DNA from 3 places in the Lysinibacillus sp. UGB7 genome. Region 2 is predicted to be linked to each of the others. Evidence: riboswitches for the same ligand, from Rfam matches in the RefSeq annotation. Region 2 holds a riboswitch; each other region holds the start of a gene.
What was found. A riboswitch is a leader RNA that binds a small molecule or an ion and turns the genes downstream of it on or off. The one in region 2 is predicted to bind S-adenosylmethionine.
Positions count from the first base shown of each region.

Region 1: another riboswitch for S-adenosylmethionine. It lies ahead of metK (methionine adenosyltransferase); the one in region 2 lies ahead of ACOMCU_RS13220 (YezD family protein).
Region 3: another riboswitch for S-adenosylmethionine. It lies ahead of metA (homoserine O-acetyltransferase MetA); the one in region 2 lies ahead of ACOMCU_RS13220 (YezD family protein).

Region 1 covers NZ_JBMGUV010000021.1:53,904-64,727, forward strand. The annotation lists gene ACOMCU_RS18090 (alpha/beta hydrolase) at 1-542, opposite strand, end outside; gene ACOMCU_RS18095 (gamma carbonic anhydrase family protein) at 677-1,189, shown strand; gene metK (methionine adenosyltransferase) at 1,292-2,488, opposite strand; SAM riboswitch class I at 2,745-2,863, opposite strand; gene pckA (phosphoenolpyruvate carboxykinase (ATP)) at 3,066-4,652, shown strand; gene ACOMCU_RS18110 (alpha/beta fold hydrolase) at 5,084-5,914, opposite strand; gene ACOMCU_RS18115 (alpha/beta hydrolase family protein) at 6,260-7,036, opposite strand; gene ACOMCU_RS18120 (NUDIX domain-containing protein) at 7,020-7,487, opposite strand; gene ACOMCU_RS18125 (aminopeptidase) at 7,777-8,700, opposite strand; gene ACOMCU_RS18130 (IclR family transcriptional regulator) at 8,712-9,473, opposite strand; gene ACOMCU_RS18135 (M20 family metallopeptidase) at 9,524-10,792, opposite strand; gene ACOMCU_RS18140 (DUF1177 domain-containing protein) at 10,785-10,824, opposite strand, start outside.
Region 2 covers NZ_JBMGUV010000013.1:6,736-17,559, reverse strand. The annotation lists gene ACOMCU_RS13245 (phosphopantothenoylcysteine decarboxylase) at 1-151, shown strand, start outside; gene ACOMCU_RS13240 (TetR/AcrR family transcriptional regulator) at 384-971, shown strand; gene ACOMCU_RS13235 (DUF418 domain-containing protein) at 977-2,065, shown strand; gene ACOMCU_RS13230 (hypothetical protein) at 2,176-2,370, shown strand; gene ACOMCU_RS13225 (hypothetical protein) at 3,157-3,375, shown strand; SAM riboswitch class I at 3,579-3,674, shown strand; gene ACOMCU_RS13220 (YezD family protein) at 3,746-3,907, shown strand; gene ACOMCU_RS13215 (ECF transporter S component) at 4,148-4,726, shown strand; gene ACOMCU_RS13210 (hypothetical protein) at 4,897-5,313, opposite strand; gene ACOMCU_RS13205 (flavin reductase family protein) at 5,723-6,211, opposite strand; gene ACOMCU_RS13200 (VOC family protein) at 6,777-7,562, shown strand; gene ACOMCU_RS13195 (cold-shock protein) at 7,802-8,002, opposite strand; gene ACOMCU_RS13190 (formate--tetrahydrofolate ligase) at 8,213-9,892, shown strand; gene ACOMCU_RS13185 (EAL domain-containing protein) at 10,138-10,824, opposite strand, start outside.
Region 3 covers NZ_JBMGUV010000034.1:24,319-35,142, reverse strand. The annotation lists gene parE (DNA topoisomerase IV subunit B) at 1-877, opposite strand, end outside; gene plsY (glycerol-3-phosphate 1-O-acyltransferase PlsY) at 1,309-1,911, shown strand; gene ACOMCU_RS22805 (HesB/YadR/YfhF family protein) at 1,929-2,219, shown strand; gene ACOMCU_RS22800 (spore germination protein) at 2,372-3,922, shown strand; gene ACOMCU_RS22795 (Ger(x)C family spore germination protein) at 3,944-5,140, shown strand; gene ACOMCU_RS22790 (hypothetical protein) at 5,147-5,380, shown strand; gene ACOMCU_RS22785 (GerAB/ArcD/ProY family transporter) at 5,414-6,505, shown strand; gene metA (homoserine O-acetyltransferase MetA) at 6,661-7,599, opposite strand; SAM riboswitch class I at 7,709-7,818, opposite strand; gene ACOMCU_RS22775 (nucleotide excision repair endonuclease) at 8,283-8,657, shown strand; gene panF (sodium/pantothenate symporter) at 8,776-10,221, opposite strand; gene ACOMCU_RS22765 (YhdT family protein) at 10,221-10,484, opposite strand.

The sequences.
Region 1 (10,824 bases), on a different contig from region 2:
TGTTGTAGCTCACGATACCATTTAACCGATACGACTGATTTAAACGGAAAATCATCTTTCATCTCATTTCTACCTTCAACATTACGGGTCAATTTATCAAATGTAATATCATGTGTCATTTTGACATTTGCCGTTAAAGCACTTAGACTTGTTAAAGCATTTGGCAGTTTTCCAGGCAATAGCTTCAAATTCAGCCATGGTGAAGTTAAAATAATGCCTGCGCATTCGTATTTTCTTTTGTACATTGTATGTAATACTAATGTCGCACCTAATCCATGCCCTATTAAAAATACTGGTAAATTATATGAAAAAGCATTTTCAATTACATTTCTTGTATATTTATTATATTCTTTAAAGTCTTCATCATGGACTCGTGATTGCTTTGATTTTGTTCCATGATTTGGTAAATCCCCCATGACTACGTGGAAGCCTTCCATTCTAAGTTTTTCAATAAGCCATGCATACCAGCGATGATTTTCATAAGCACCATGAAGAATAGCAATCACAGCTTTCGCATGTCCATCAGCTTCCCATTTCCACATTCACATAGTCCTCCTAAAAAATAGTTACACAATGATTATAACTAAGTATTTTGCACATTTTAATTTTATATTTCCAATAAGTTGCGTATTTGATACGATAATATTACATCAAAGAAAGAAAAGAGGCGATTTCTATGATCTATCCATTTAAAGATAAAACACCAATAATCGATCCATCTGTTTTTATTGCCGACTATGCGACCATTACGGGCGACGTTACAATAGGTGCTGAAACGACAATTTGGTTTAATACTGTTATTCGAGGTGATGTATCTCCTACAATTATTGGTAAACGTGTAAGTATTCAAGACCTTTGTTGCTTACATCAAAGTCCAAAATATCCTTTGATTATCGAAGATGAAGTAACAGTTGGGCACCAAGTCACTTTACATAGCTGTACGATTCGAAAAAACGCCTTGATTGGGATGGGCTCAATTATTTTAGATGGAGCAGAAATCGGAGAGGGTGCTTTTATTGGTGCAGGTAGTCTTGTACCTCCAGGTAAAGTCATTCCTCCTAATAGCTTAGCATTAGGACGTCCGGCAAAAGTTGTACGTGAATTAAACGCCGAAGATATAGAAGATATGGAACGCATCGTGCGAGAATACGCAGAAAAAGGACAGTATTACAAATCCTTGCAAAAATGACTTCTAATGAAAAAGAAAGGGTCTAAGAATATTCTTAGTCCCCTTTCATGTAACGAAAGTGTATCTTTATGAAAACATAACTAGGCATTTTTGAAAAGCGACTTATAGACTAGCTTTTTCTTTTAATGCGTCAGCCTTATCTGTGTTTTCCCAAGGCACGTTTAAATCTGTTCGACCAAAGTGACCGTAGGCTGCTGTTTGTTTGTAAATTGGGCGACGTAAGTCAAGCATTTTAATGATACCAGCTGGACGTAAATCAAATAACTCACGTACCCATTTAACGATTTCGCTTTCTTTTACTTTCCCCGTACCGAACGTGTCCACTGCGATGGATACTGGCTGTGCTACACCAATAGCATAGGCAAGCTGTACTTCAACACGCTCTGCTAAGCCGGCTGCAACAATATTTTTTGCAACGTAACGTGCAGCATATGCTGCTGAACGGTCCACTTTTGTAGCGTCTTTACCAGAAAATGCGCCACCACCATGTCGCGCGTAGCCACCGTATGTATCAACGATGATTTTACGACCAGTAAGACCTGCATCACCTTTTGGTCCACCAATTACGAAGCGTCCTGTTGGGTTGATAAAATATTTTGTATTGGCATCTAGTAATTCACTTGGAACCACTGGCGCAATTACTAATGCTTTTAAATCAGCTTGAATTTGTTCAAGTGTCGCTTCTTCATCATGCTGCGTTGAAATAACAATGGTATCTACACGAACTGGAACATTATTTTCATCATATTCAATCGTCACTTGTGTTTTACCATCAGGACGTAAATATGCTAGTTCACCTGATTTACGAACTTCTGTTAAACGACGAGACAATTTATGCGCTAAACTAATAGGTAATGGCATAAGTTCAGGCGTTTCGTTACATGCGTAACCAAACATTAAGCCTTGGTCACCTGCTCCAATCGCTTCGATGTCTGCATCTGTCATAGAACCTTCACGTGCTTCTAATGCTTGGTCAACACCTAACGCTATATCAGGTGACTGCTCACCAATTGCTACTAGAACAGCTAAGTTTTCAGCATCAAAACCATATTTCCCACGTGTATAGCCGATCTCAGCGACTGTATCGCGGACAATACCTTTAATATCTACATAAGTAGAAGTAGTAATTTCTCCTGCTACTAGTACTAAGCCTGTTGTTACAGTTGTTTCACACGCTACACGTGCATTTGGATCTTCTGCTAAAATGGCATCTAAAATGGCATCCGAAATTTGATCACAAATTTTATCTGGATGTCCTTCTGTTACACTCTCTGATGTAAACAGTCGACGGTTTGTCATTTGGTTTTCCTCCTATTACTCTTACAAATAGTATTTGCGAAATTAATACGGTACTCATTACCCATGTCAAGTTCGCTCCTAAAGGATTGAACTCCAAGCCGTTGCTGCTTTTAACACGAGGATTTCGAAAGATCCGTCATTATAATAAGGAAAGAAGTGCACATACTTACCTTTACATTCATTTTTATCAATAAAAAAATCCTTTTCTCACGTGTACTTTACATGAGGAAAGGAATAATGACTTCGTAACCTTTCACTCTTATCGTTCAAGGGCTGTCCCCTTGCATCAGGTTGGCACCAACGCATGTCGTGAAATCGTTCATGCAGGTTGCCGGGTTTCACAGGGCCTGACCCTCCACCAGCTCGGGATAAGAGTATCCGTTCAATTTCTCATCTTACGTAAAAGGTCAACCGTTGTCAATCGTTTTATGTCGTTTTATTGAAAAGTAATAAAATCGCAAAAATAATTTCTGAATTAGTATAGATTATTTAAGCGAATGTGTTATACTATTTTTGAAATTAAGAAAAACTCCCTCAAACACAAGGGAATACTATAAAAAAGGATGGTATTTAATCGATGAATTCAGTAGAAATTTCAAACGAACTGAAGGAATTATTAAGCGGCGGGAACATTAACGTTCAACTTTCAGTACCACAATTAGTTGAAAAAGCTACATCTCGTGGTGAAGCAATGTTAACAGTAGATGGCGCAGTGCGTGCGGAAACTGGTAAATACACTGGTCGTTCACCTAAAGATAAATATATGGTAGAAGAAGCAGATACACAAGATAAAATTGATTGGGGAAAAGTAAACCAACCCATTTCGTCTGAAGTATTTGACAACTTATATGTAAAAGTAATCAAGTATTTAAAAGAACGTGACGAATTATTCGTATTCAAAGGATTTGCTGGTGCTGACAAAGACTCTCAACTAGGCATCCAAGTAATTAATGAATACGCTTGGCACAATCTTTTCGGTCATCAATTATTTATCCGTCCAACAAAAGAAGAATTAGCTTCTCATGTTGCTGACTTCACAGTTATTTCAGCTCCTAACTTCAAAGCAGATCCTGCAGTCGATGGTACAGCTTCTGAAACTTTCATCATAGTCTCTCTAGAAAAGAAAATCATCCTTATCGGTGGTACTGAGTATGCTGGTGAAATGAAAAAATCTATTTTCGGTATTATGAACTACTTATTACCAGAACAAGGTATCCTGTCAATGCACTGTTCAGCAAACGTTGGTGAAGCTGGCGATGTAGCATTATTCTTTGGCTTATCTGGCACTGGTAAAACAACATTATCAGCTGATGCTGACCGCAAATTAATCGGTGACGATGAACATGGTTGGTCTGATAACGGCGTATTCAACATCGAAGGCGGTTGCTATGCAAAAACAATCAACCTTTCTGCTGAAAAAGAGCCAGAAATCTACAATGCAATTCGCTTCGGCTCCGTTTTAGAAAACGTAGCAGTTGATCCTGAGACTCGCGTATGTAATTATGATGACGGTTCTTTAACAGAAAATACTCGTGTTGCTTATCCAATCCAATACATCGAAAATATTGTTGATCCGTCTGTTGCAGGTCATCCAAAAACAATCGTCTTCTTAACAGCTGATGCATTTGGAGTATTACCTCCAATCAGTAAATTAACAAAAGAACAAGCAATGTATCACTTCCTAAGCGGTTTCACTTCAAAACTTGCTGGTACAGAACGTGGTGTAACAGAGCCAGAACCAGTATTCTCTACATGTTTTGGGTCTCCATTCCTACCACTTCCAGCAACTGTTTACGCTGAAATGCTAGGTCAAAAAATCGATGAGCACGGTGCACAAGTATTCTTAGTAAATACTGGTTGGACTGGTGGCGAATACGGTACTGGTAGTCGTATGAAGCTTTCTTACACTCGTACAATGGTACGTGCTGCAATCGATGGAAAATTAAACAACGTAGAAACAATTCAAGACGCTGTATTCGGCTTACACATTCCAACAGCTGTTGAAGGTGTACCAACAGAAGTGCTTAACCCACGTGATGCTTGGGCTGATAAAGCGGCTTATGATAAAAAAGCTACTGAACTTGCCGGTCTATTCAATGACAACTTCAAGAAATTTTCAAACGTATCTGAAGCCATCACAAAACTTGGTGGCCCATTAAAATAAGCTAAACGCCAAAAGGTTTCGGAAATGCTGGTCATTCCCGAAACCTTTTGATATTTTCTGTGATTTTCATTCAAATGGCGTGTACGTTTGTAAAGTCAGTGTCTCTTACGAGCACTACATACACTGTTGCGTTTCTCGCCATGTCCAAGTAGCGAGTTTCTTCAAAATCATGGCAGCAAAAGATAAGAATGGTCACTTGATCAATCGTAATAATTCCAAATTGATTGGGTTCATTCTGTAAGTTTTTAGAAATCATAGCACAACAATCCTTAATTCCGCAAAGAGAGGAAAAAGCTGCGAGACTCCTGCGGAACGGGCCAGCTAGACCCCGCACGAAGCGTAGCGAAGGAGGAGGCTAGCTGGTTCGTCCGCGGAAAGCAAGTGACTTTTTCTGGACTTGAATATTCTTACTTCTATTGTAAAAGTTTTCTTTATAACGATCTTACAAATTCATAAATAGCCTGATTCATCTCTGGCTGTTGATTGCCTACCATGGAATAATGATTGCTAGACGTCACAAAAGTTTGTAAGTTTTTTGTATAATTTATTGTATCTCGAAATAGCGGCTCTGCGAACAATGCAGGCAAAGGGCCGATTGCTCCGGTCGCCATCACTAACAGTACAGGACAGGTAACTTTTTCTGCTACTGCTTTTGGATCGTATTCTACAAAGCCTTCTATATCTTCATTAATATTTTGGACATGCATTCTACTCTTCCAAATGCCATCTGTCTCGATTACTTCATACATCACCGATTGTTCAATTTCTTCAGACCATGTGATACCTAACATTGTATATAATTGCTGCATTTCTAGTAAGTACTGTTCCTTGGACAAATATGTTTTTTCAAGTCTGCCAAGTGAAGGCTGAAGTACTGCACTCAGAGCCGGGTCGATTTGACATGCCCCGTCTAAGTAAACCGCTCCTTTGACATGCGGATGCTCACTAGCAATAATCGACGTGATAAATGCACCCATGGAATGCCCAATAAGTATGGGCTCATCGATTGCTAGATTTTCAAGTAATATTGCTACATCTTTTGCATGTTGCAGTACAGAACTCGTTTCGGATGGGTCACTTTCTCCTCGCCCTGCCAGATCCACAGATACCGTTTTAAAGTCAGCTTTTAACAACTGGACTAAATGATAAAAATTGTGTTGCTGTCCAGTTAAGCCATGTAAAAACACAATGGTATTATCTCCTTGCCCATCAAGTGTAACAGCTAAATTTCTCCCACCTACATCCACAAGTAATTGCTCCATTCCTTCACCCCTTCTAATAATAGAAAATTCTAACAAATTAATGATAGCATGAGAGAAAACTAAATAAAAATCATAAGCTAAAAATCTTTCTTTGCACTCGCTTCACATGTGTCAAATCAATAAAGATATGGACAGCGGCGTAATAATCCTTTACCCAAATAATTTATAGACGTACATTAGTTGATTGGATCGCTGGCGGCGACTTCTGCGGGAAAAGCTTGAGCGAAAAGCATTCTCCGTAGCGGAAATCAACGTGTTCATATAGTACTGTAAACAAACTCAATTTTTTGAGTTTGTCCACAGTCAGACTTGTTACTTTATAATTTAGAGTAACTGTTTTTATTTTTATTGTGCCTTCATCCAATTACAAAGCGTTCGTACTACTAATCGATTCACCTCGGAAGGGAAAAAATGTGTTAGCTTTTCATAGTACCATGTCTCATAAATTTTTTGAGCATCCTTTAAATAAAACTCTAGCTGTCTTGCATGTTCAATATCAACATTTTCATCTCGTAGTCCATGAATAATGAGAACTGGTGCAGTTATATGCTCAATCTCAAATAATGGGGTCCGTGCATCATAAGCTTCAGGTACACGATTCGGGGTACCTCCGACAACACGCTTCATCATTCGCCGCATATCCGTGCGCTCCCAATAGGTTGCTGTTGCATCGGAAACACCAGCCCATGTCACCACAGAAGTAATATCCTTTCGTAAAATGGCCGTCCACAGTGCCATAATTCCACCTCGTGAAAAGCCAAATACATGAATATTATCATTACAAAATTGTTTTAACACATCCACTCCATATATGGCATCGAAACGGTCCTGACCTGCAAATTCATCTCGACCTTCACCGCCTCTGTTTCCACGATAATAAGGGGCAAATACGATAAATCCTTGTGCGGCAAACTGGGCCACTCGCGCCGGTCTGACCATGCCGATGTTTTGCATGCCACCTCGTAAATATAAAAAGCCATCATATGTACCAGTTGCTTTTGGTTCAGCTAATAACCCCTTTACTCGTAATCCTTGTGACATGTAAGTAATTTCGGTTAAACGAATAGTGGGGTTTGGTGAAGGATATGGTCGTTTTTCTACTATTTCACCATTTGTTGTCATAACGCTTCACTTCCTCTAGCATTTTTTGCATACCCTCATCCTTCATATGAAAGCTTAAGTTTGGATGATTTGCAAACTCTTCATCGGTCAGCCACATCATACCTGATGTTTCTAAATCAAAATCTATTTGTTCCTGACCTGCAAATTGTGCAGTAAAGACAGTCTTACAAAATAATACTTCATCATGAACAGCATATTCTGCAAACCACATAAGATTTTTCACGTGTACACCTGTCTCCTCAAATACTTCACGTATAGCTGCTTGTTCTAATGTTTCACCTGGTTCTAACTTCCCCCCCGGAACTTCAACCCCACGTCGTTTATGAATCGTACATAGCCACTTATTATCATGCTTTAAAAAGACGAGGACATGTTTAGGTTCCACCTTAAACTCACCTCTTGTAAAACTTAAATCTACTTTGTAGCCATTTAAATCAATAAATGAAAACACTATTGTCAACTCCTATACTCTTAATGTAGCGAAAGTATCATTTTATTTAATTGAAATATTATGTCAAACACTGAGTGAAATCTATCACTAACAAGTCGTGACATTCCTCATCTGTGATGTTGTAAAATCTATGTGCTATATCATTTTACAGCCTTACTTAGGGATACATTTATTTTTACTATAGTGTAATGATGTAATAACAATCAACAGATAAGATTTTGACACCCGTTCGCCAATTCAATTGAAAAAAGCGTGCTTCAAAACCTTTGAAGTCACGCTCAATTTTTATCTAAATTACTTGTTTACCATCAAAATAAACTGTTGGATTTTTTACGACACAATCGATATGGACATTCGCAGCATTTGTACCACCAAATGGGACATTACTGCCAAATGCGATATGAATAGTGCCATATACTTTTTCATCTTCCAACACATTCCCGCATAAAAGAGCACTTTTATTTGCACCTATCCCGAATTCAGCGATGATACGACCATGCCCCTCCCCTAACAGCTCCAGTAATCGTTCACCATCTCGACCAATTGCCTCTTCCAGGCGACCGTTACGGATTTTTAACAATAAAGGCTCAGTTAATACACCAATATTTGCAATAGAACCATCGATTAAAATATCACCATTTGCGGATGTTTCAACAGGTGCAATATAGGATTCTCCAGAAGGGATATTGCCATAATCTCCTGCATTGCACACAATACCAGTCGAACGGATACCACTACGGTTTGCTACACTAAAAGTTAACTCATGCCCATCTTTTATAATGCGTACCTCTTTTGCAACATCAAGGAGGTTTACAAACTTTTCTACAAGTTCTTCAATTTCATGCGCATCGGCATGGAGTGCACCTTGTTCTAGCATTGTTAATGTAACTCCAGGCATAGTCGCTACTCGACCACCGTTTTCACACGCTTTTTTTCGTGCCATTGTGTGTGTTAAAGAATGCGATGTAATACACAGTGTAACATCTACGTTTGCTATCAACGATGTAATTGTACTAATTGGCTCTTGTCCGGATTTTTGCAAAAGTGGCATAACCACTAACATCGTATTCTCTGTAATTTTTAGTCCAGCTTCATAAAAAATTTGCGCAATGTCTTGTTTATGAGCATCGGTTAAAATAACGAGTGTTTCCGTTGATTGAACTCTTAAGTTGCCTTGTAAAACATTCAGTGCAATGTCATGTAAATGCTGCATTGTAAGTCTCCTTAGCTAAAATTCAAATGATATTTACGAATAATATCTTCTATTTCATGTTTCGCTTCCATTAATGGTTGTAAAACTTCAGGAATGCGTTGTTCCGTAAAACGATAAGTTGGCCCGGATACTGTTACTGATGCTACCACCTGCTCTTCGCTATTAAAAACTGGCATCGCAAGTGCAAGCACATCCGCAGTATACTCGCTATTACTGGTTGCATAACCGCACTCTCGAATCACTTCAAGCTCAGCCCGTATTTTACTAGCATTTGTTAATGTATTATTTGTATAGGCCATTAAAGGTACATCAATCACTTGCGATATTTGCTCTTCATTTAAGTAGGCAAGCATCGAGCGATAGGAAGCACCTACATAAAGTGGTGTTCTACTTCCTTGTGATACGGAAAACTTCACCTTATTTACAGGCTCTGCCTTTAGTAAAGTTAGCGCTTCTAGCCCATTTAATACTGTAAAAACAGCTGTTTCGCCCGTAGTATCTTTTAATTTTTCTAGTATTGGCAAACAAAGTTGGTCAATGTTTAATGAATCATACATATTCATGCCAATTTCCCATAAAGCAATTCCTAGCGAGTATTTTTTGGTGGTAGGATCTTTTGTAATGAATCCATTATTTTCAAATGTTTCAAGAATTCGATATAAATTTGTATGATTAATATTCATTTCCAAAGCCAATTCGCGCCCGCCCCATGTTGGCTTATCCTTTGTAAACATCTTTAAAACAGCAATAGATAAATTTAAAGTTTTTAGCATTTCTCTCATCCTTCTGATCTATTTATCAAAAGCAAGAGAGTAAAAGTCGCTTACTTTTGATATAGAAAGTCAATTGCAGCAGTTATATATACTTTTGCACAACGTACGATATCCTCCACACGTACTTTTTCGTTATAACCATGGATACTGGGTAAGTAAGCTGGGCCATATTGCAGTACAGGAATAGCATGTTGTCTAAAATGGCGTGCATCACTACTTGCCCATTGCATAACACCGTACGCTTCTTTTCCCGTAACAAATGAAATATTATCGACAATTGATTTGCAAACGGGATCTTCTGCTGTTGTATAATTTGCCACACTTTTAAATCCAAATCGATTAATTGTATAATCAATATGCAAAGCATCCAATTTATTTTCCAAAATATCAGTCACTTTTTCTTGGGTAATACCAAATGGTAAACGGCAATCTATGTGTACTTTACAATAATCTGGAATTACATTGGACTTCGTACCTCCCTCAATTGTACCAATATTTACTGTAATTTTCTCTAGTACTTCTTGATATTTCAAGCGATCTTTTTCAACTTCACGCATGTATTTTTTTGATACTTCAATGAGCGGCTGTACCTCCACAGGAATATCGATGTCAATATCCCATAAAGTACGAATTTCGTTTATAGCACGAATAGCATCGACAATCGCATTTCTACCTGCTAAAGGTGACAAACTACCATGACCAGGTTCTCCTCGTACTTCTAATTCAAACCAGTAAGAACCTTTCTGACCGATTGTCGGATTTAAAGGCGATGAAGGCTCCGCAATCAAACAACCATCACCACTTACTAAACCTCGCTCTAATAACCAAGGCACACCAAATTCGCCCCCTGTTTCTTCATCTGGTACAATGGCTAGTGTTAACTTCCCTGGTAGTGCAATATTTAGTTTTTTTAACATCTTTGTGGCAAAAATAATACCCGCTAAGCCCGCTTTCATATCACTTGCACCCCGACCCAGCATCCAGCCGTCCTTCACTTCACCCGAAAATGGGTTGAATTCCCATTTCGAAAGATCTCCTACTGGTACAACATCCGTATGTCCACAATAAACTAATTCTTTTCCTTTGCCATTACCAATAGAAGCAACTAAGTTAAACATTTTATCGGTAGATTCATATTTTTTATATGGAATATTAACTTCATTTAAATAGTTCTCGATAAATGTCGTTATTTCAGTTGTATCCCCAGGTGGGTTTACACTCGGAATTTGAATTAATTTTGAACAAAATTCAATTAATTCATCCTTGTTATGTTCGACTTCTTCCATTAATTGTAGCTTTAAATTTTTTAACTCATCCATGTGCATTCACCTCTTTCCCTTTTGTTTGTAGA
Region 2 (10,824 bases):
ACATGCACAGTTTATGGTAGCGAATAGCTCGCAGTCCTTATACGGTGGAGACGAACCACACTGGATTGTACCAGTCGAAGGACAACCAATAAAAGTGATAGGCAAAGAAGAAACTGCAAAAGCATTAATGCAATGCTTACAAAAAATTTAAATCCATATCATCGAAGTGTAGTTTTGTCGTCCGTGAAAGAATCTCTAGCAGCGCTGTCATTTTTCTAAGGTAATGCCCTCAAAAAAACCTGTGCAGATTGAAAGTGAGTCTGTACAGGTTTTTTGCGTTCATATAGATTTTTAGGGAAAATCTAAATAGTACTTGATTTACAACATAATTTACCATATTATTTACTTACCGGTAGGTAAATAAAACTTTCTGGAGGAATAATATGCGTAATCGCGAAGAAACATGTAAAAAAATTATAGAAACAGCATACGTTATGTTTTCGGAAAAAGGATTTGATAAAACGAGTTTGTCCATGATTGCGTCAGAGGTCGGCATATCTAAACCTGCAATCTACTATTACTTTAAATCCAAGGATGAATTAATCGAGTATTTATTTGATGAAATATGCAAAGAGATAGCGTTAGGCAACACTTTTGACTATAGTAATATGACAAAAACAAATCTCAAGCACAAGTTGTTGGAAATCGGCTACCAATCAATTGACGAGCAAGAGTCGGATGTGCATTTTAATAAAATTTTTAATCAATACGTGTTGTTAGCTTCACGGGATGAGAAATATATGGCGAGGCTGCTGGATATTCAAACTGGTTATTTAAAGAGCTATCACGATTTATTTAGCTATGCTGTACAAATTGAAGCGATAAGCGATACAAACCTTGAAACTAAAGCTCATATGCTGGCGATGGTTATCGATAATATTGGGAATTTCATGCTAACTGGCAGCAAATTAGATTATAAAGGCATTTGGAAAGAAGCTGTAGAAAGTGTATTGAGAGAGCAACCGCTATGACGAAGGTGCATGCTAGTCAACGTATTGAAGGACTTGATTTTGCTCGAGCCTTAGCGATGTTTGGTATGTTGGTTGTAAATTTTGGTGTCATTACGGGCGCAGAGGGGAATGGCCCTACTTGGTTGATAGGGGTTCAAAGCCTCTTCCAAGGACGTGCATCTGCCATATTTGTCATATTGGCTGGGATAGGAATCGCGTTGATGACAGCCAAGGCAAGAGCTACAGAATCCCCTTCCCTTATACAACAAAATAGAAAAACACTATGGAAAAGATCGCTTTTCCTGTTTGTGTTAGGTATGGTTTTGTATGCTGTAGGCTGGTCAGGGGATATTTTACATTATTATGGTGTATACATGCTGATTGCCTCATTTTTTATCGTGTCCTCAAACAAAACAATCTTGTTGTTAACAAGTGTGCTGTTAGTTACGGCACAAACGTTTCAAGTAATCTTTAATTATATGGCAGGGTGGAATCCACAACAGTTTTTATTGGAATATCTTGATTTTTGGACTTTAGAAGGGTTTTTGAGAAACTTGTTTTTTAACGGCTATCACCCTGTATTGCCATGGATTTGTTTCTTTTTCATAGGGCTAGTTTTAGGACGTTTCGATTTAACGAAAGATACCATAAGAAAAAAATTGCTGATTGCTGGCCTTGCTATAACGGTAGTAACAGAAGTCATGTCAAAAGTATTGATGAATGTAACAACTAAGTCCGTTCTGGATGCGGATAGCGCATGGTTTCTCTTTGAAACAGGGCCAATCCCACCGAATGTCTTTTACATTGTTTCCAATACTGCAACGGCACTTATTGTCATTGTTGTTTCCATTTATATCGCCGAAAAATTTGCTGAAAATGGACTGATACGTGCCATTATCCATACAGGTCAACTGACATTGACCCATTATGTAAGCCACGTCTTTATAGGGATTGGCATTTTAATAGTGTTAAACCGACTTGAGCATCAAACGATAGCGTTTTCCCTACTATTCTCGTGTCTTTTTTTCGTCGGCAGTATGCTATTCTCTGTACTATGGAGACGAAAATATAATAGAGGCCCCATGGAGATAATAATGAGAAAAGTAACAAAGTAGAGGAGCAAGAATTCGCTAAACAAAAATAAATAAGCTGCCTTACATAAGATAAAGGGCAGTAAGAACCTTCCAATAAACGTTTACGTCTTGTTATAAAAAGGGGTGGGATAATGGGTTTTTGGTATTTCTTACTATTATTTTTAGGGCTATTTTTAGTCATTAAAGGGCTCTTTATGAAAAAGCCATCATTGTTTGTTAACAAAATTAGTTTCGTATTAGTAGGGCTGTTCTGTATGTCATTATCATTTTTTATGTTCTCAGCAGGAAGTGCCGAAATAATGGCGAAATTGTTGAATATGAATTAAAGAGGGGGACGATTCTTACTTAATTGCCACTCGAATACACTGAGTAAATTATCTTATGAAGATCTAAAAATCAATTAATAAAAAAGGACACATATGGTGTCTTCAGATTGTAGACAAACTCAAAAAAATGAGTTTGTTTACAGTCTTTTTTCTTTTAAATATAGAAGCACTAAATGAATCCGTTGATTTCCGCAACGGCGGACGCTTTTCGCGGGCATGGCTTCAGTCTCCTCGTCGCTACGCTCCTGCGGGGCCTTTTCGCTCATGCTATTCCCGCAGAAGTCACCGCCTGCGCTCCAATCAACTAATGTACGTCTATAAATGATTGATGTCATAGCTAGGATGAAGAAAAATAGTAATATGAACACGATCAATTAGAAATGCTGGCAATTGACCAAATGGTGCCTGAAGATCATTTAGTACGCAAATTGGAAGCTTCTTAAATCATTTGTCTAACTTTTTTGGGTCAGATCAGATCTCGGAAATACTTTATGTTTACAGTCTTTTTTCTTTTCAAATAGAAGCATCTATATGAATCCATTGATTTCCGCTACGGCGGACGCTTTTCGCGGGCATGGCTGCAATCTCCTTGCGGGGCCTTTTCGCTCATGCTATTCCCGCAGAAGTCACCGCCTGCGCTCCAATCAACTAATGTACGTCTATAAATGATTGATGTCATAGCTAGGAAGAAGAAAAATTGTAATAATGAACACGATCAATTAGAAATGCTGGCAATTGACCAAATGGTGCCTGAAGATCATTTAGTACGCAAATTGGAAGCCGCTCTTGATTTTAATTTTATCTATTCATTCTATTCTAAATGTACTTATCGTAAAGGATGACGGAATCGGTCAGGTAGGTAATGAAGAGTGTGACCCTAATAATCATGAAGGATGGGCTTATATCAAAGTATTTCTATTAAATGGAAAAATGTCAATTGCAAAATGCACTCCTACTGGCTTATGTATTATTATTTTTATTCCCATGAAAGGGGAGGAATCCTAACAATATTTTATTAATAGATGACCACGCTCTGTATATGCCTCCAAAGAAAAAAACATCCGTTCGCTTATTTTGATTATAAGCAAACGGATTTTTTTACAAAATGAACCATTTTACTCAATTCCTTAGTATTCAACTAAGTTTTGTAATATTTATATTGACAATAGGTTTTCAGAATTATAGAATTATTTCCAAGAAACGTAATACTCTTATCAAGAGAGGTGGAGGGACTTGGCCCAGTGAAGCCTCGGCAACCGACTATATCGGTGCCAAATCCAGCAGAGATTTCTGAGAGATAAGGGGGTCCATCGAATCATCCTGATGCGTTGACCTCTTTTGTACAAAAAAGTATATAAAAGAAGGGGTGTATCTAATGTCTCAAACAGCAAAGACTGCTGACATGAAGTTACAAGCAATTGCCAAGGCCATTGAAAATCTACAATTTGGCGAAGTGCATATTACCATTCAAGATGGTGTCATTGTGCAAATTAATCGACTTGAAAAGCAACGATTTCCACAGAAAAATAAAGAATAATCGCAGCTGACTAGGAAACTGGAGGCCACATCATAGGCAAGGATCATTTCCTTCGCCTATATGTGGACTTTTTTATCCCGCAATAACGGTCAGTAAGACGCCCATCTTGAGTGGAAAGAAGGAATCAAGTCAACTGACCGATTTTGCCTGACCGGCACAACTAACAATCAGCAGTATGAAGAAATTGCTACGGATGGAAGTTTTACTTTAATTGGCGGCACTTAATAAGGGGCGAGTAAGTTGAAAATAAGATATGTTATGAATATAGGTGTGCTGAGTAGTATTTCTATTGTATTAATGCTATTTAATTTTCCACTACCACCGTTTCCGAACTTCCTACAGGTAGATTTTAGTGATGTGCCTGCCTTATTAGCGGCTATAATGATGGGACCCGTAGCGGGCATTTTAGTGGAGCTATTAAAAAATATGCTGGATTGGCTATTGTCTGGAAGCATCACAGGTGTACCGGTGGGGCATATAGCCAACTTCGCAACAGGTGTGTTATTTATTATCCCTGTTTATTTTTTCTATACAAAAATACAGCGTGTGAAGGGACTTATTATTGGTTTGCTAGCGGGTACTGTTACGATGGCAGTTGGTATGAGCTTACTGAATTATGTACTCTTCTTACCGATGTACACATTGTTTTTAGGGATGGAACCTGTGAAGGGTGCCTCCTTAAAGGATATGATTGTTTTAGGGATTTTACCATTCAATCTTGTTAAAGGTGTCATGGTGATGAGTGTGACATTGTTAGTATTCCGGAATATTCGTGCTTGGCTGAACCAACAACGCTTGAAATATAATCGTGCTTCATAAACAAGAGAAATATAATTGAAAATGGGTCGCCCTCGCCACATGGCAGCCCTTATTTTATTTGATTCCGCAATAACGATCAGTGCAAAGATGAGACCGAGTTAACTCGTAAAAACCCGATTAGTTCAACTACTAATCAGTGGGAAAGAAGCAACATCCCACTGAATGAAGTTTCACTTTATATCGACAAGGTTAGTTTCTGTTAGAGCTTCGAATAGCTTTTGAGAATCTTCGGTGTTCAAATGCACGTATTGCTGTTCTCCTTGCACGACTTCAATTGTATCTTTACTCGGACTGATCCAAACAGAGTATGGAATGGCCTTGGCATGAATATCTGGATTGACAAACTGAAAAATGAATTGGTAATCAGCCTCTCTGGCCATATCTACTTTCATCTGTTTCCATTCAGCATTATGAAGTATTTTTTTAGCAATCTTCACTTTTTTTGCATTGGTGATTTCCTTAAAGTCTTCATATGTACAAGTATCATTCATTTTTTGAACCTCGATTCTTTGCCGCTCCATACCGGTGCAACTTGCAGCAATGAATACGAACAATACAAGAACAAGTACTTTTTTAAAATAGAACATCGTTTTCTCATTCCTCTCACTATATGATATCGATTGAAGGAAGTGGTTGATGGAAATGGAAGGGGGGAAGGTGATAGGGAACAATTTTTTAAGCCGATTTAATGCTTTATCAATAGGCGTATTCTATATTGTTTATAGTTTTTTTGGTTGCCAATTCTAACTAAGTGAAGCCTTTTTTTATTTTAGTAGAGTAGAAAATTCGGTATGCCTGTTTTTTTAGCAATTTTTCCTGCTAGATGAATGAAAGTGGGTTATCCATCAAAAAAAGGAGTTACTTCAAGTTGTGAATTTGAGGTGACTCCTTATCTGTATTGAATTAAGTAAATTTTCTGCACGAATGCAAACCATCTGCGTAAAATGAGTAGAAGAATCACTTGTTTTTTTAGCATATGCCTATCGGGAACTGAGTCTACTCGTAAAAACTTGTAGGGATTTGCCCTAAATGCCGGCGATGGTAGAGCAGGGGTTCTTTCTGCGTATTATCAATTGCCAAGACTTGCCCAATGAAAATCGTATGGTCGCCTGCATCGATTTGTTTATATGTTTCGCATTGTAATGTGGATAATGTATCATGTAAAACTGGTAGACCATGTACAGAGGTGGACCAAGTTGTTTGAGCAAAACGGTCAGGAATTCTACTAGCAAATAATGTACATAAACGTGCTTGATCGCTCGCTAAAATATTAACTGCAAATTTTTTTGCTGCTAAAAAATGAGCATGAAGTTGCGACTTTTTATCGAGTGACCATAAGATGAGAAGCGGATCAATTGAAACAGATGCAAAAGAATTTACGGTTAAGCCAATAGGTTCGTTTGTGTCATTAAATGCTGTAACAACTGTGACGCCTGTTGGGTAATTGCCTAGAGCTTGTTTAAATGCTGTTACTTTATCAGTCATGAAAATCACCTCTTGTTATGTTATTTTGTCCCGCATAAACGGTCAGTAGGACGCCCACCTTAAGTGGAAAAAAGAGCTCGAGTACACGAAGTGGTCGATCAACTGACCATAAAAGCCCGATTGGTTCAACTATCAATCAATGAGTTGCCGTTAAATTCGGAAAAATTTATTGGAAACTGTTAATCATCTCGTAATCTTCGAATAATAAGACGGTTGCATAGCCTTCCGCAAAACTATGAAAGCGAGAAGTTAGATTTGATACGCTCGGCTGTAGTATGTTGTAGCGCCTTTTTTACAGCGAACTGCCAACCTATAGCATGTTGTTTATTTAATCATACGATAATCCGTCCTGTTTGTGAATTAAATGCCGAAGCAGCATTTTTCGCGGCTAATTCTATTCCTTTTGTAAAATGAGGAGAAGCTTTTGATAAGCCGAAAATGCAACGTCATATGGGTGTCATAATAGACAAAGATTTCTTAACTATTAGAAAATTCTTACTATTATTTTAAACCAACAAAACTAACAGGTAAAGTATATAATAAAAGAATGAAAGGGGGAACAATCATGACTTTATATTTCGACCATTTAGTTCATCAAGTCCAATCACCAGAAAATATAAAGGATTTCTTAAATAAGCGGAATATCCATACAGTGAATGGTGGACAACACACGATGTGGGGAACGTATAATACGTTAAGTTATTTTGGCTTAACGTATATTGAGCAAATTGCTGTCTATGATCGCGTGCTATTTGAGGAAGCGGCGAAATTACCTTATACATTACATCATACGTTTAAAGAAAACAAGGAGCGTTACGGGTTTTCGCGTATGGCTTTACGTACTACAAATATTGACGAAGAGGCAGCTCGTTTACGTGCACTGGGGCTAGAAGTTTACGGACCAGATGCTTGTAGTCGCACACGGCCAGATGGCTCAGTTGTGAAATGGAAGCTATTACACTTTGGTCAGCCAGAGCAAGCCATCGATTTTCCATTTTTAATTGAATGGACAGATGATGATCAAGAGCGTTTTGCACAATTAGAGGCCAGTGGAGCAATCAAAACGACACAATCTATTACGATGGAGTCCGTGCAATTTTATGTACAAGATGCGGAAGCTACGGTACAACGATGGCGAGAAGTATTACAATTGCCCGATCCTGACAGACAACCACAATGTATTTCCTTACAATTACCGAATATGCGCTTGGATTTTTATGAAGAAGCAGTGGCAACCAACATGATGCTTGGCCGCAAAAGTGAAGGTCCTTTTGGTGTAACCTTACAAGATACAGACCGCACAAAAGAAACATTAATCTTCCCAGCCGCATTTTATTGGATCAATCCATAAAGAACAGGCTGAAAAGAGAATCGCTGGTAGAAGAGCAGAAAACGCCGGAATCCCGAGAACTGATGGATAGAACAGCAGAACTGACGGATAGGAACGCTGAACTCACGGATAGAATCACTGGAATTCCGAGAATCGAGAATCGTCGATAGCTATCCAGAAAACCTATAGAAGTATTAAATCAAACCATACTTAAAACAAAAAGGAGCTGTTCTTTTAGTGAACAGCTCCGTCACGCTTAATTATAATTTCATAACATTGGATGCTTGTGGGCCGCGATTGCCTTCCACTACATCAAATGAAACCTTTTGACCTTCTTCAAGTGTACGGAAGCCTTCCTCTTGGATCCCCGTAAAATGTACAAATACATCTTCGCCATCATCACATTCAATAAAGCCATAACCCTTTTCATTATTGAACCACTTTACGATTCCTTGTTGCATAAGCATTCGCCTCCAGTGCGCTTGAATGTAAAACTATATCAACTAAGTCTCAGCATAATTGATAAGATGAAATAATTGCATTTTCTCTTAGAACATACCTGAATTGCTACTCGATGTCAATTGATTGTCGAAATGTTGCATAACTAGTTATGTTTTATTTCACAATAAAGTCTATAATGGAGTTGAACAACAGAGAAAGTAGGATGCCAAATGACAACGAAAAATCAACCATTATCAGATCTAGAAATCGCTAGTCAAGCGGTTATGAAACCTATTACAGAAATTGCGAAAGCTGCAGGAATTCCAGAGGATGCACTGGAACAATACGGTCGCTATAAAGCAAAAATCGATCCATTGAAGATTACAGCACATGGTGAAGATGCAAAGGTCGTATTAGTAACAGCGATTAGCCCAACTCCAGCTGGTGAAGGAAAATCGACCGTAACAGTCGGACTTGCAGATGCCCTTCATCAATTAAATAAAAACGTCCTTGTCGCACTACGTGAACCATCCCTTGGTCCAGTGATGGGCGTTAAGGGTGGTGCCACAGGTGGTGGTTACGCGCAAGTAGTACCAATGGAAGATATCAATCTGCATTTCACTGGTGACCTTCACGCCATCACAACAGCGAATAATGCTTTAGCAGCCTTTATCGATAATCATATCCACCAAGGCAATGTGTTAAACATCGATCCGCGTCGCATCATATGGAAACGCGTAATGGACTTAAATGACCGTGCACTAAGAAAAGTAGTCGTTGGACTAGGTGGTCCTGTACAAGGTATGCCACGTGAGGACGGTTTTGATATTACAGTTGCATCAGAAATTATGGCGGTATTCTGTTTAGCAACAAGTATTGAAGATTTACGTGAACGTCTAGCTAGCATCGTCATTGGTTATACATTTGAGCGCGAGCCGGTATTTGTGCGTGATCTGCAAGTGGAAGGTGCCTTAACATTATTATTGAAAGATGCCTTTAAACCAAACTTAGTGCAAACACTAGAAGGCACACCTGCCATTATTCACGGTGGACCTTTTGCTAACATCGCACACGGCTGTAACTCCATTATGGCAACACAAACAGCACGTAAGTTAGCCGATATCGTTGTGACGGAGGCGGGCTTCGGTTCGGACTTAGGCGCTGAAAAGTTCATGAACATTAAAGCACGTAAAGCTGGATTTAAACCAAGTGCCGTGGTGCTTGTAGCAACGATTCGTGCATTAAAAATGCATGGTGGTGTAGCGAAAACAGCACTAGTAGGCGAAAACGTGGATGCCCTGTTACAAGGAATTGAAAATTTAGCTAAACATGTTGAGACGATTCGCGCATTTGGCGTTGAACCAATTATCGGGTTAAACCGCTTTATTACGGACACAGAAGCGGAGCTAGAGGCAGTTCTGAACTGGTGTAAAGAAAATCATGTACGCATTGCACGTACCAATGTCTGGGAAGAAGGCGGCAAAGGTGGCCTTCAGTTAGCGGAGCAGGTGCTTGCAGTACTGAATGAAGAAAACAACTTCTCACCTTTATATGAAGTAACGGAATCAATTGAGGAAAAAGTACGTACAATCGTGCAAAAAGTATATGGTGGCAAAGACGTCAACTTTACCGATCAAGCAAAAAAACAGATTGCCCAAATCGAAAAGTTCGGCTGGGATGTCTTACCGATTTGTATGGCAAAGACCCAATATTCTTTATCCGATCAACCAACTTTACTCGGTCGTCCTGAAGGCTTCACTGTGACAATCCGTGAAGTTATTCCAAAGCTAGGAGCAGGCTTCTTAGTTTGTTTAACTGGCGATATTATGACAATGCCAGGTTTACCGAAACAACCAGCTGCCTTACGTATGGATGTCGATAGTGAAGGACATGCGGTAGGATTGTTCTAAAATTCGATAGAAAATATAACGTATAAAAGCTGCTCCTTTAAATTATAAAGGGCAGCTTTTAATCTTTTTAAGACAAGGGCTACAGTCATTTATACAATTGAATTATCAGATCATTTCTCTTAGTTTATGAAACAAAGTCATATAAATAATGGCGGATAGAATATGAGATATTTTTAATCAGCATCTGGCCTTTCGTTAGAGAATGCGGCTGTTTGTTTATTTATGTCATTAAAGAACCTTATTTTTTACTGATTTGTGGAGTTCTTTTCCTCCATCAGCAATTCGACAAGTTTGTCTTCCGAAACAGGCCTACTGAAATAGTACCCTTGTACAAAGTCGCAGTTCCATTCTTTGAGCAAATTATACTGTTCTTTTGTCTCCACCCCTTCTGCAACTACATCATGACCTAATTTATGGACAAGGTTGATAATTGATTCGATAATCGTTTTTTCTGCTGTCGCCGATGTCATATTTTGAATAAATGACCTATCAATTTTAAGGGTATGAATCGGCAATACATTCAAATAGTTAAGTGAAGAATAACCGGTGCCAAAATCGTCCTGAGCAATCTTTATTCCTAGGCTTTCTAATTTTCGCAGTATGGAAATTGAGCTTTCAAACGACTCAACTAAGATACTCTCAGTAATTTCAATTTCTAAATGTTCCGGCTTCATCTTCGTTTCATTCAAAATGAGCTGGACTTTATCCACAAAATCTGTTCTTCCTAATTGTAAAGCCGAAATATTAACCGCCATCAGGAAAGGATAACCGAATTGATGTTGTAATTCGACATTTTTCAAGCAGGCTTGATACATGACCCATTCGTCAATTTGTGTAATCAAGCCTGTCTTTTCTGCAATCGGAACAAAATCTTCTGGAGAAACAAATCCAAGCTCGGGGCTATTCCAGCGCACTAACGCCTCAAACCCTCT
Region 3 (10,824 bases), on a different contig from region 2:
TCAAGGCAGCTTTAGCACCTGTTTCATGTGTTCCCCCATCACGCGTACGTACGTTGTTCACGAACGACAAAATAGTTTCAGAATAGCCATCATTGTATTGGAAGGCAAATTCTACTTCAATATCATCTTGTATACCTTCCACATATTTCACGGGATGGAGTACATCTTTTTCCTCATTCAAATACGCAACGAAAGCTTCAATGCCGTTCTCATAAAAGAAAACATCACTTTTACCTTCCTCGCGTTCATCGATTAATTCAATTTTTAAGCCTTTTAATAAAAACGCAGACTCACGTAAACGTTCCGCAAGTGTATCATAGTTGAATTTTGTGACTGAGAATATTGTGTCATCTGGTAGGAAATGTACGAGTGTGCCTGTTTGTTTAGTTTGACCAATTTCTACAAGTGTTGTAACAGGATGTCCACCGTTTTCAAAACGTTGCTGATATTTTTTGCCATCTCGATGAATCGTTACTTCTAAAAATGTCGACAAAGCATTGACTACAGATGAACCTACACCATGTAAACCTCCACTCGTTTTATAGCCGCCTTGTCCAAATTTACCACCTGCATGTAGCACAGTAAAAATAATTTCTGGAGTAGGCTTGCCCATTTTGTGCATACCTGTTGGCATACCACGTCCAAAATCTCGAACACTTAAGCTTTGATCTTTGTGAATTGTGGCAATGATATGAGAACCAAAGCCAGCGAGTGCTTCATCCACCGCATTATCCACGATTTCATAAACAAGGTGATGAAGTCCTCGGCCGTCTGTAGAACCGATATACATGCCGGGTCGTTTTCGTACCGCTTCTAATCCTTCTAATACTTGAATGGCGTCATCATTATAGACGCTAGGTGACTGTTTATTCGCCAAAAAATTTCCCCTCCAAAAAACAAACGCATGTTCTGATTACGTTCTCTTCCTAATAATAATAGCATTTCCTGTCAATAGCTAGTAACAGGCACAAATAATTTTTTTTATAATTTAGCCTCGCTTGGAAATTAAAGATAGACTTCTATTCTACCAAAGGAATGTGTGATTGACAAAATTGCCATTTTACCTATATTTTAAAAATGAGCAAAAGTTCATTTAAATAGATTGTGACAATATATCTTCCCTTATTGTACCTCAAGTGGGTGAGTTACTTATCAGTTCAGTGAAGAAATATTCCCCATTTGATATTGAATTCAAGGCAAGTGATGAAATCTCCTTCATGACATTGAAGAATAGTGAGAAAAAGTGTAAAATACTTATTACAAACTATTAGTACCAAGTGATGAATTTTGGATGAAAGGAGTCCACCTATGCTAAATGGACTTATTATTTTATGTGCTTATGTGATCGGCTCTATACCTTCTGGGTTATGGGTAGGCAAAATTTTTTATAAAACAGATATCCGCGAGCATGGTAGCGGCAACTTAGGTGCTACCAATACATTCCGTATTTTAGGAAAAAAAGCTGGTTTAGTCGTAACGATTATGGATGTTTTAAAAGGAACAGCGGCGGTATTATTAGTGACTCTACCTGTGTTTGCTGAAGTGTCAATCCACTCATTAATTCTTGGGATTGTAGCAGTTATTGGTCATATGTTCCCTATCTTTGCAAGTTTCCGTGGAGGAAAAGCTGTTGCTACCTCTGCAGGCGTATTGCTCGGTTATTCTTGGCCACTATTTATCTTGCTATTTATTACATTCTTTATCACTTTAAAGCTAACGAAAATTGTCAGCTTAACATCGATGATAGCCGCTTTAGTAGCACTTATTTATTCAATCGTCTATTATATTGTTACAGGGGATTTTGCGTTAGGTATTTTAGTAGGGTTTTTATTTAGCTTTATTGTTTATCGCCACCGGACGAATATTTCTCGTATCAAAAACGGTACGGAACCAAAGGTGAAATGGCTTTAACAAGAAGGGAGTACATCATGAATATCACATTAACAGACAATGCGCTGCAATGGTTTAAACGCGAGATGGAAGTTGAAACCGGCGATACCATTCGATTTTACGCAAGGTATGGAGGCTCAAGTCCATTCCATGAAGGCTTTTCCCTTGGTATGACACGCGAGGAGCCAATTGAAATTGGTGTGCAATCGGTAATAGAAGGCATTACCTACTACATCGATGAAAAAGATTTATGGTTCTTTAATGATCATAACTTACATGTAGATATTGACCCTACAATGGATGAATTAAAGTACGACTATACAAAATAAAACAGTGTTTCCTTTCAAATGTTGAAGGGAAACACTGTTTTTTTTGTACAGCAAATAATTATTGTTTCATTTAATTTGCAAACTTGTTTATCTCTTCTTAAATTTGTATATCCTCTTATTAGTCATCATGCTTACATGGAGGAGGAATAAAAATGCCTAATACAGAGAATAACGACACCTCCCAACCAATTTCTACACAGAGCCCACTTTTTACTTCTCTTTTAGAAAATATTCAAGCCGTAAAAACAACACTGGGTAATAGTGACGACATTATTGTTCGTGAAATTACTATAGGCAAAAAGGTGAAACAGGTTATAGCGCTTATCTATATAGATGGATTATCCGATACAACGGCGATTACTGACTTCATCATGGAAACGCTGATGTTGGAATTAGAGGATATACCTGAAGTTCAATTAGGAACAGTGAACCAATATTTAAAGAAAAATTGTTTAACAATTTGTGATGTAAAAGATATTGAAAACTTTACTACATTGTACAGTTCCGTACTTAATGGTGAAACAGTCATATTATTTGATGGTTTAGCCACTGCTATCTCAGCAAGTACAAAAGGTGCAAAAGATCGAGCAATTGCCGAACCTTCTACCGAATCAGTTATCAGAGGTCCTCGAGAATCCTTTACAGAAACACTACGCACAAACACAGCTTTAATTCGTCGAAAGATTAAAAGTCCAAATCTGTGGATAAAAACAAAGATTATTGGAGAAGTAACGCAAACGGACGTTTCGATCATGTATATCCATGGCATTGCGAATGACGAAATTGTAGAAGAAGTTCTTTCTCGCTTAGATCGTATCGACATCGACGGGATCTTGGAGAGCGGGTATATTGAGGATTTTATTCAGGATTCTAAGTTTTCATTGTTCCCTACAATCTATAATTCCGAACGCCCTGATGTGATTGCTGGAGAATTATTAGAAGGAAAAGTTGCTATTTTAGTGGATGGTACACCTTTTGTGCTCATTGTGCCTGCTTTATTTACATCATTTCTACAATCAGCCGAAGATTACTATCATCATTGGATTATTAGTTCACTTATTCGTCTATTAAGGTTTTTCGGTATTAGCCTTGCTTTAGTAGCACCTTCGCTCTATGTGGCAATTACTACCTTTCATCAGGAAATGTTACCAACACCCATGTTGATTAGCATCGCTTCTCAGCGGGAAGGTGTGCCGTTTCCTGCGGTAGTTGAGGCACTCATCATGGAAATTGCCTTTGAAGTATTACGAGAAGCAGGTCTTCGCATGCCGCGAACCATTGGACCAGCAGTATCAATTGTAGGCACATTGGTTATTGGTCAGGCTGCTGTTGAAGCAGGTGTAGTATCAGCCGTAATGGTCATTATTGTCGCATTAACAGCTATTTGTAGTTTTTTGTTCCCGGCTTATGGCTTGTCTAACACCGTGCGTGTCTTACGTTTTCCACTTATGATTTTAGCAGCTATGTTTGGTTTATTCGGGGTAATGTTTGGCATTATAATAATTATCCTTCACCTATGTAGTTTACGATCATTTGGTGTTCCTTATATGAGTCCTTTTGGGCCGTTAATTGTTAATGACCAAAAAGATGCAATGGTATTGTTTCCACGCAGTTTTTTATTAACACGACCTCGGTTAGTAAGTAAAAACAATACTACGCGAGGCCATAAATTTATTGCTCAAAAAAAAAGAAATGATGATTAACCTGCAAATGAGGAAGTCAATATGACCAAAACAAAATCGTTATTTTTACTTTTCATTGTTACTTTATTATTAAGCGGCTGTTGGAGTAAACGTGAACTGAATGAATTAGCCATTGTCGTTGCATTAGGGGTCGATAAAGTAGACGATGAATATGAAATATCTGTACAGGTAGTGGACCCTAGTGAGATTTCAACAAAACAACCTTCTAGCGGTCGATCGCCTGTTGTTACCTACCACGCCAAGGGAGAAACTGCGTTTGAAGCGATTAGGAAGATGACAACCTTAACACCAAGGAAGGCCTATTTTTCTCATCTGCAAGTGGTGGTATTAGGTGAAGAATTAGCTGCAGATGGGATAAATGATACATTAGACTTTATCGCACGAGACCATGAATTCAGAAATGATTTTGATGTCATCGTATCGTCTAAGTCCACTGCCAAAGAAGTGTTAAATGTACTTACCCCCATAGAAAAAGTACCTGCAAATAAAATGCTAAATTCTATTAAAGTTTCACAAAAAGCTTGGGGTTCTACATTATCTGTTAGTATCGATGAATTAGTAAATACACTAAATAGTAATAAAAAAAGCGCAGTATTAACAGCCATCGAACTAGATGGGGATAAGAAATTAGGAATTGATCAAACGAATGTCGAACGCATTAAAACCCCCGTAGTCTTGAAGTTTGTAGGTTTAGCGGTATTTAAAGAAGATAAATTACAAGGGATTTTAACAGAAGAAGAAAGTAGAAGCTTTAATTTTTTAAATGGAAAAATTGAAAGTACTGTTGAAATTATTGCTTGCCCTGAGCAAGGACAATTAACAACTGAAATTACACAGTCAACAACCAAGGTGAAAGGACAATTTAAAAATGACACGCCACAAATGAATGTTCAAATCGATGTAGAGCAAAATGTGGGCGAAGTTGAATGTGATATTAATCTAACAGAAAACAAAACGATTGCTTACATTAATAAAAAAACAGCCGAGTTGATTGAGGAACGCATCAAACAAACACTGATGACGATTCAAAAAAATTACCAGTTAGACATTTTAGGATTTGGCGAAGTACTTTATCGAAAAGATGCTAAAAAATGGAAGGGAATTCAAGGCGAATGGTCAACCATATTTCCAGAATTAGCAGTAAATGTTGAAGTTCGTGTTACAACACAGGGGTTAGGGACGATGCAAAATTCTTTATTACACAGAGCAAAGGAGTAATAATCGATGTTTATGACGCTAGGTATATTAATTATTGCTGCCATTATTGCATATTTTGTCATCCCTCCTTTAAAGAAAAAACACGAGACTAAAACCATTGTAGTCTTTTCAATTTTTTTAGTACTCGGAACGGCTTTAAATATTGCCCTTAGTTTAAATGTATCAATACCGAGCCCAGCAGACTTGATTTCTTTTATTTTTAAACCAATCAGAGAGTTAATTATCACGCTGTTCCAATAATTATTTCACAATGAAAAGAAAGGGTGGTTGTTTATGGGCAAACAAATAATCAGTTCAAGACAGTTTACAATCATTACCCTTCTCTATTCAATTGGTACAGGTATATTAATTATTCCAGCAAGTATTACAAAAGATATTAAGCAAGATGCGTGGATTGTTGCCATAATAGGTGTCGTTTTAAGTCTTTTACTCGTAAAGCTATTCATTTCTTTAGCAGATAGGACCCCCACCTTAACTTTTGTGGAGGCCAATGAAAAAATATTAGGCAAATTCTTCGGTAAATTTACAGCCATTGGTTTTATCTCACTCACCTTTCTTTCGGCAGGTGAATTATTATATTTCATTGGCATTTTTATGAAAACGGAAGTTATGCCAGAGACACCTACCATGGCATTTGCACTTCTATTTAGTATAATTATTGTATTTGCCACGTACTTGGGGATTGAAGTTTTTGCACGTTCAGCCGAGATATTATTCCCTATGTTTATGTTTATTTTTATTATCTTTGTCGTTTGTATCTCTCCGGAAGTGGATATCAAAAATATTCAGCCGATCTTCGAAGCAAGTTCCAAATCAATGGCCTCTAGTATAGTTTTATTTATGAGTATTTTTTCATTTCCGTTGGTTGTGTTATTAATGATTTTCCCCGCTACTGTCAATGTGCATAAATCAGCTAAAAAAGGTTATTACATTGGCACAATTATTGGCGGTATGGTGCTTATTATTATTATTGCTTTATCGATTCTTGTCCTTGGGTCAACAAATACAGCCCAACGTGCATTTCCAAGTTATGCACTAGCACAAAGGATATCGATAGGGAACTTTTTACAACGAATTGAGATTGTCATGGCTTTTATGTGGCTGTGCTCCATATATATACGAACTTTTATGTATTTTTATGCGTCTGTCATTGGTATAGCACAAATCCTAAAAATAAAGGATCATCGCCCACTCATATTACCACTTGGTATGATTGCCATGGTCATTTCTCAAATTGTGCATCCTGATATCGTTCACTCTAATAATTACAATAAGGAAACCTGGCCTCTTTTTTCATCCGTGTTCGCAATTTTCTTGCCACTACTGTTACTTTTGGTTGCTAAAATACGAAAAATTAAGGGTTGAGGGTGCCTGGCACGCAGGGTTGAGGGTGCCTGGCACGCAAACAATTTACAAACAATTCTCCAGTGACAGAAAAAGGAATTATCATGAGCATGTCTCGTATAGACTTGCCCGCTGATAATTCCGCAATAGAAACGTTTCAGTTGTGATAACTCACATCAAATATGAAATTCTATATGATCTTCGGCAAAATCCCATTCATATGGTGTTTCTTGGTAGACATAGTAATTTAGCCAGTTTGAGAATAATAAATGCGTATGTGCTCGCCATGTATTCATCGGTTCATTTGATGGGTTATCATTTGGGAAGTAATTAACCGGTACCATAATATCTAATCCTTTAGCAACGTCACGACTATATTCGTCTGCTAGTGTTGTCGCATCATATTCAAGATGTCCCGTAATCATAATATTTTTATTGTCTTTGGATTGGACAATAAAAACGCCCGCTTCTTCAGAATAGGATAGTAAACGTAAATCAGGATGGTTACGCACTTCATCAATTGATACGGAAGTATAACGTGAATGTGGCGCTGTAAATAAATCGCTAAATCCACGTACTAAATCCACGGTTAAATCCGTAATCACATGCGAATATACACCCGAGCATTTTTCTGGTAATTCGAATTTACCAATTCCGTAATGGTGATAAAGTGCAGCCTGAGCACCCCAACAGATGTGCATTACAGAAGTTACGTTTTTCTTTGACCAATCCATTATTTCTGAGATTTCTTCCCAATAATTCACCTCTTCATATGCCATTTTTTCAACAGGTGCACCTGTAATAATCATGCCATCAAAACGACGATGCCGAACTTCTTTAAACGTTGAGTAGAATAACTGTAAATGTGATTTACTGACATTCTTCGATTCATGGGTTGCCGTATTTAAAAACGTAATATTTACTTGCAAAGGAGTATTACCTAGTAGACGCAGTAATTGGAGCTCCGTTTTTTCTTTTTCTGGCATCAGATTAAAAATTAAAATATTTAACGGACGAATTTGTTGTGTTTTTGCTCGGTCTTCTTCCATCACGAAGATTTTTTCCTCACGTAAATGTTCGCCAGCTGGCAAGTTTTTCGGAATATTAATTGGCATGTTGCATTCCCCATTTCATTTCATTTTATTTTTTTCTCTGTATATAAAAATCAAAAAATCCCCCTCATTCCATACGAGCAAGAATGAGAAGGATTTATCATCACGTTCACTCTTATCTCTCAAAGGAAGAATCCTTTGCTGGAAGTAGCACCTTTCTAACGAAGTTAGAGGTTGCTGAAGCGTCATAGGGCCAAATCCCTCAGCTTCTCTTGATAAGATTATTTAATTAATGAGAATTGTATCATGAACAATTAAGAATTTCAATAATACATAGAATATTTCGTTTATATGTTTTCTATGTCGTTAAAATTTTTAAATTTACATTATCCATATAATAGTACACTCGGTTGGGTGTTTTATATCATTTTCGATGCTCTTTTTTCGCATTGATGACGATTATTTGCACAATATATGCTCAAGATGCTGCCTCTATGTATCATAAACTGAATCATTCCACAGTCGAGAGTAGGATTCGTCTGCGTATGCTTGTCATTTGCTTTGTAGCACGGGCTACCAAATATTTTCATGCTTACGTTTAAATTTTTTGCCATTGTGCTCATACTAGCTTTACTCTATTGGACAACACTCATTTTCGCATTTTGTCATAAGAGAAATTGATAATAGCTACCACGTATGAATTATGTTAAGATATACCTTATGTAACAGAGAGGAACGTGAATATTTTGATTAAAATTGAACTACCAAAACCAGATTTAGTAATTCGTCAGCGCGAACAAGTGTTAAAACCAGGTGATGTGCCTATCACGCCTTACCATGGATTTATCGACTTCCACAAGATCACACGCGAAAATGGCGGCATTTTCTTTTTCTACAATGAGAAAAACGAACTTTTATATGTAGGGAAAGCACGTAAAATTCGTCAACGTATAAAAAAACACTTTGAAGACAATGTATCTCCTATGAAAAAATACCGCGATGAAATTTTCAAAATTGAAGTGTACGAAATTGAAGATCCAATGGAACGTGAAATTTACGAAACATACGCTATCAACACTTTCCGTGCAAAATACAATCTTGATAAAGTATTTTTTGAATAAAAAATTAGGGACTTACTCAATTATTTGAGTAAGTCCTTCTTCTATTACTACTGTAGGTTCTTGGTAAAATTCATTCTAAAAAAACACGCCGTAGATAGTACATTTACGGCGTTGCTTTCTAAATAAATAGTTTTTCATTTTTAAATTTATGCGCTGTACAGAGACTAACGATAACAAAAACAATGAATGAGGCGATAATTGGAATGGTTACGGTATGCATGCCAAACACAGAAGGATAAAAACGGTCAATGACAATATACAACGTCATGCCGGTAATCATTGATGCAATCGCTCCATATTTGTTTGCCTTTTTCCAATAAAGCCCTAGTACTACTGACCATATAAAGACTGCTTCCAATCCCCCGAAGGCAAATAAATTTAACCATACGAGTAAATCTGGAGGATTTAAGGCAAATACAACGACAGCTAAGCCAATTACCGTTGTGACGATAAAGCTAGCCCGTTTAATTTCTGCATCATTTGCAGTTGGTTTCACATAGTTTAAATAAATATCCTTTACAACCGTTGAGCTGACTAGCATTAACAAAGCATTGACCGTAGACATCGTTGCCGCCATTGGAGCAGCTAACACAATACCCGCTAAAAACGGTGGTAATACTTTTAACGTGAGCATTGGCATTACCTTATCGCCAATGTCGATACCCGGCATTACTGGTCGTGCTAAGACACCAATTAAATGCATACCAAACATTATCGTCCCTATCGCAATAGTGCCAATAATAATTGCTAAATGCATGCTTTTTGAATCTTTATAGCTCATGGCACGTACAGCAATTTGTGGGAGCCCTACTACCCCTACACCAATTAAAATCCAAAATGTTGACACGTATAATGGCGTTAAGTCCCCATCTGCTCCGAATGGTGACACAAGATTAGGGTTTTCAGCGACTAGTGATGCCATAATATTATCAATTCCACCACCCGCAATGATTGTCCCAATTAGTAAAATGACAGTTCCTATGACCATAATTGAACCTTGTACAGTGTCTGTTAACGCCACCGCACGGAAACCACCAATAATCACATAAATCAATACAGAAACCGCAAAAATAAAGAGTGCAGCTGTATAGTTTAGTCCAGTTAACGATTCGATTAGACGCGCACCACCAACCCACTGTGCCATCATCGCAGAAAATAAAAAGACGATAATACTAATAGCAGATAAAATAACGATGAAATGGCTTTTATAGCGTTCGCGTAAAAAATCAATTAACGTAATAGCTTGATAACGCCTTGCGATAATGGCAAATTTCTTGCCTAATATCATGAGCACAAAATACCCAGCTGGTAATTGCGCCATCGCCAGCAGTACCCAGCCAAGTCCTTTATTGTATGACACACCGGGTCCTCCAATGAAGCTACTTGCACTACCGTATGTGGCAATCATGGTCATCGCGAGGATGAATCCACCCATTTCACGACCACCTAGGAAATACTCCTGCAAAAATGAATTAGATGTGCGTACATGCTTATTCGACCATATCCCTATACCAAAAATGATTACTAAAAATAAGAAAAGTGGTAAAATGACCTGCCAATGCATTACTCATCCACCTCCTCATCATCAAATGGCACCTCTTTGAAAAAGAGTTTCATGACGAGCCAGATAAGCACAATCATAAAGACGGTCCCCGCCATACAGCTGTAGAAAAACCAAGACGGGAAGCCCAAAACATACGTATAATTAACTGGATCACCAGCACCAAGCCCATACGCAAAGCCGTACCAAATAGCAAAATTGACAATGACAAGTGCAATGCCAATCAGCGCCTCCCGATGCGCAATTTTAAATCGGTAATCTTTCAAAGTTGTATCCCCCTAACCTACTCTATTTTACTGATATGGACGTATTATGGGAAGCTTTGTGTAGAAATAGGTGGAAATAAATAGTCAGAAACCGTTATTTCCGTTCCAGGCGCTCCCTTTCTACAGGCACGGCACCAACTAATTTTTGCGTCGGGTCGCCGCAAAAGTGGATTTTCCGCACGTGCTGTTCCTGCAGAAGTGTCGCGCCTTCCTTTCCAATCAACTTGTATCGCTTACTGATAGCCTATTCTACTCCTAACCTGCTAAAAATACTTTAGGGGATGAAAATTCGACGCGCCCAACAATAAAAAAGATCGAAACGAATATGGCATATCGTTGG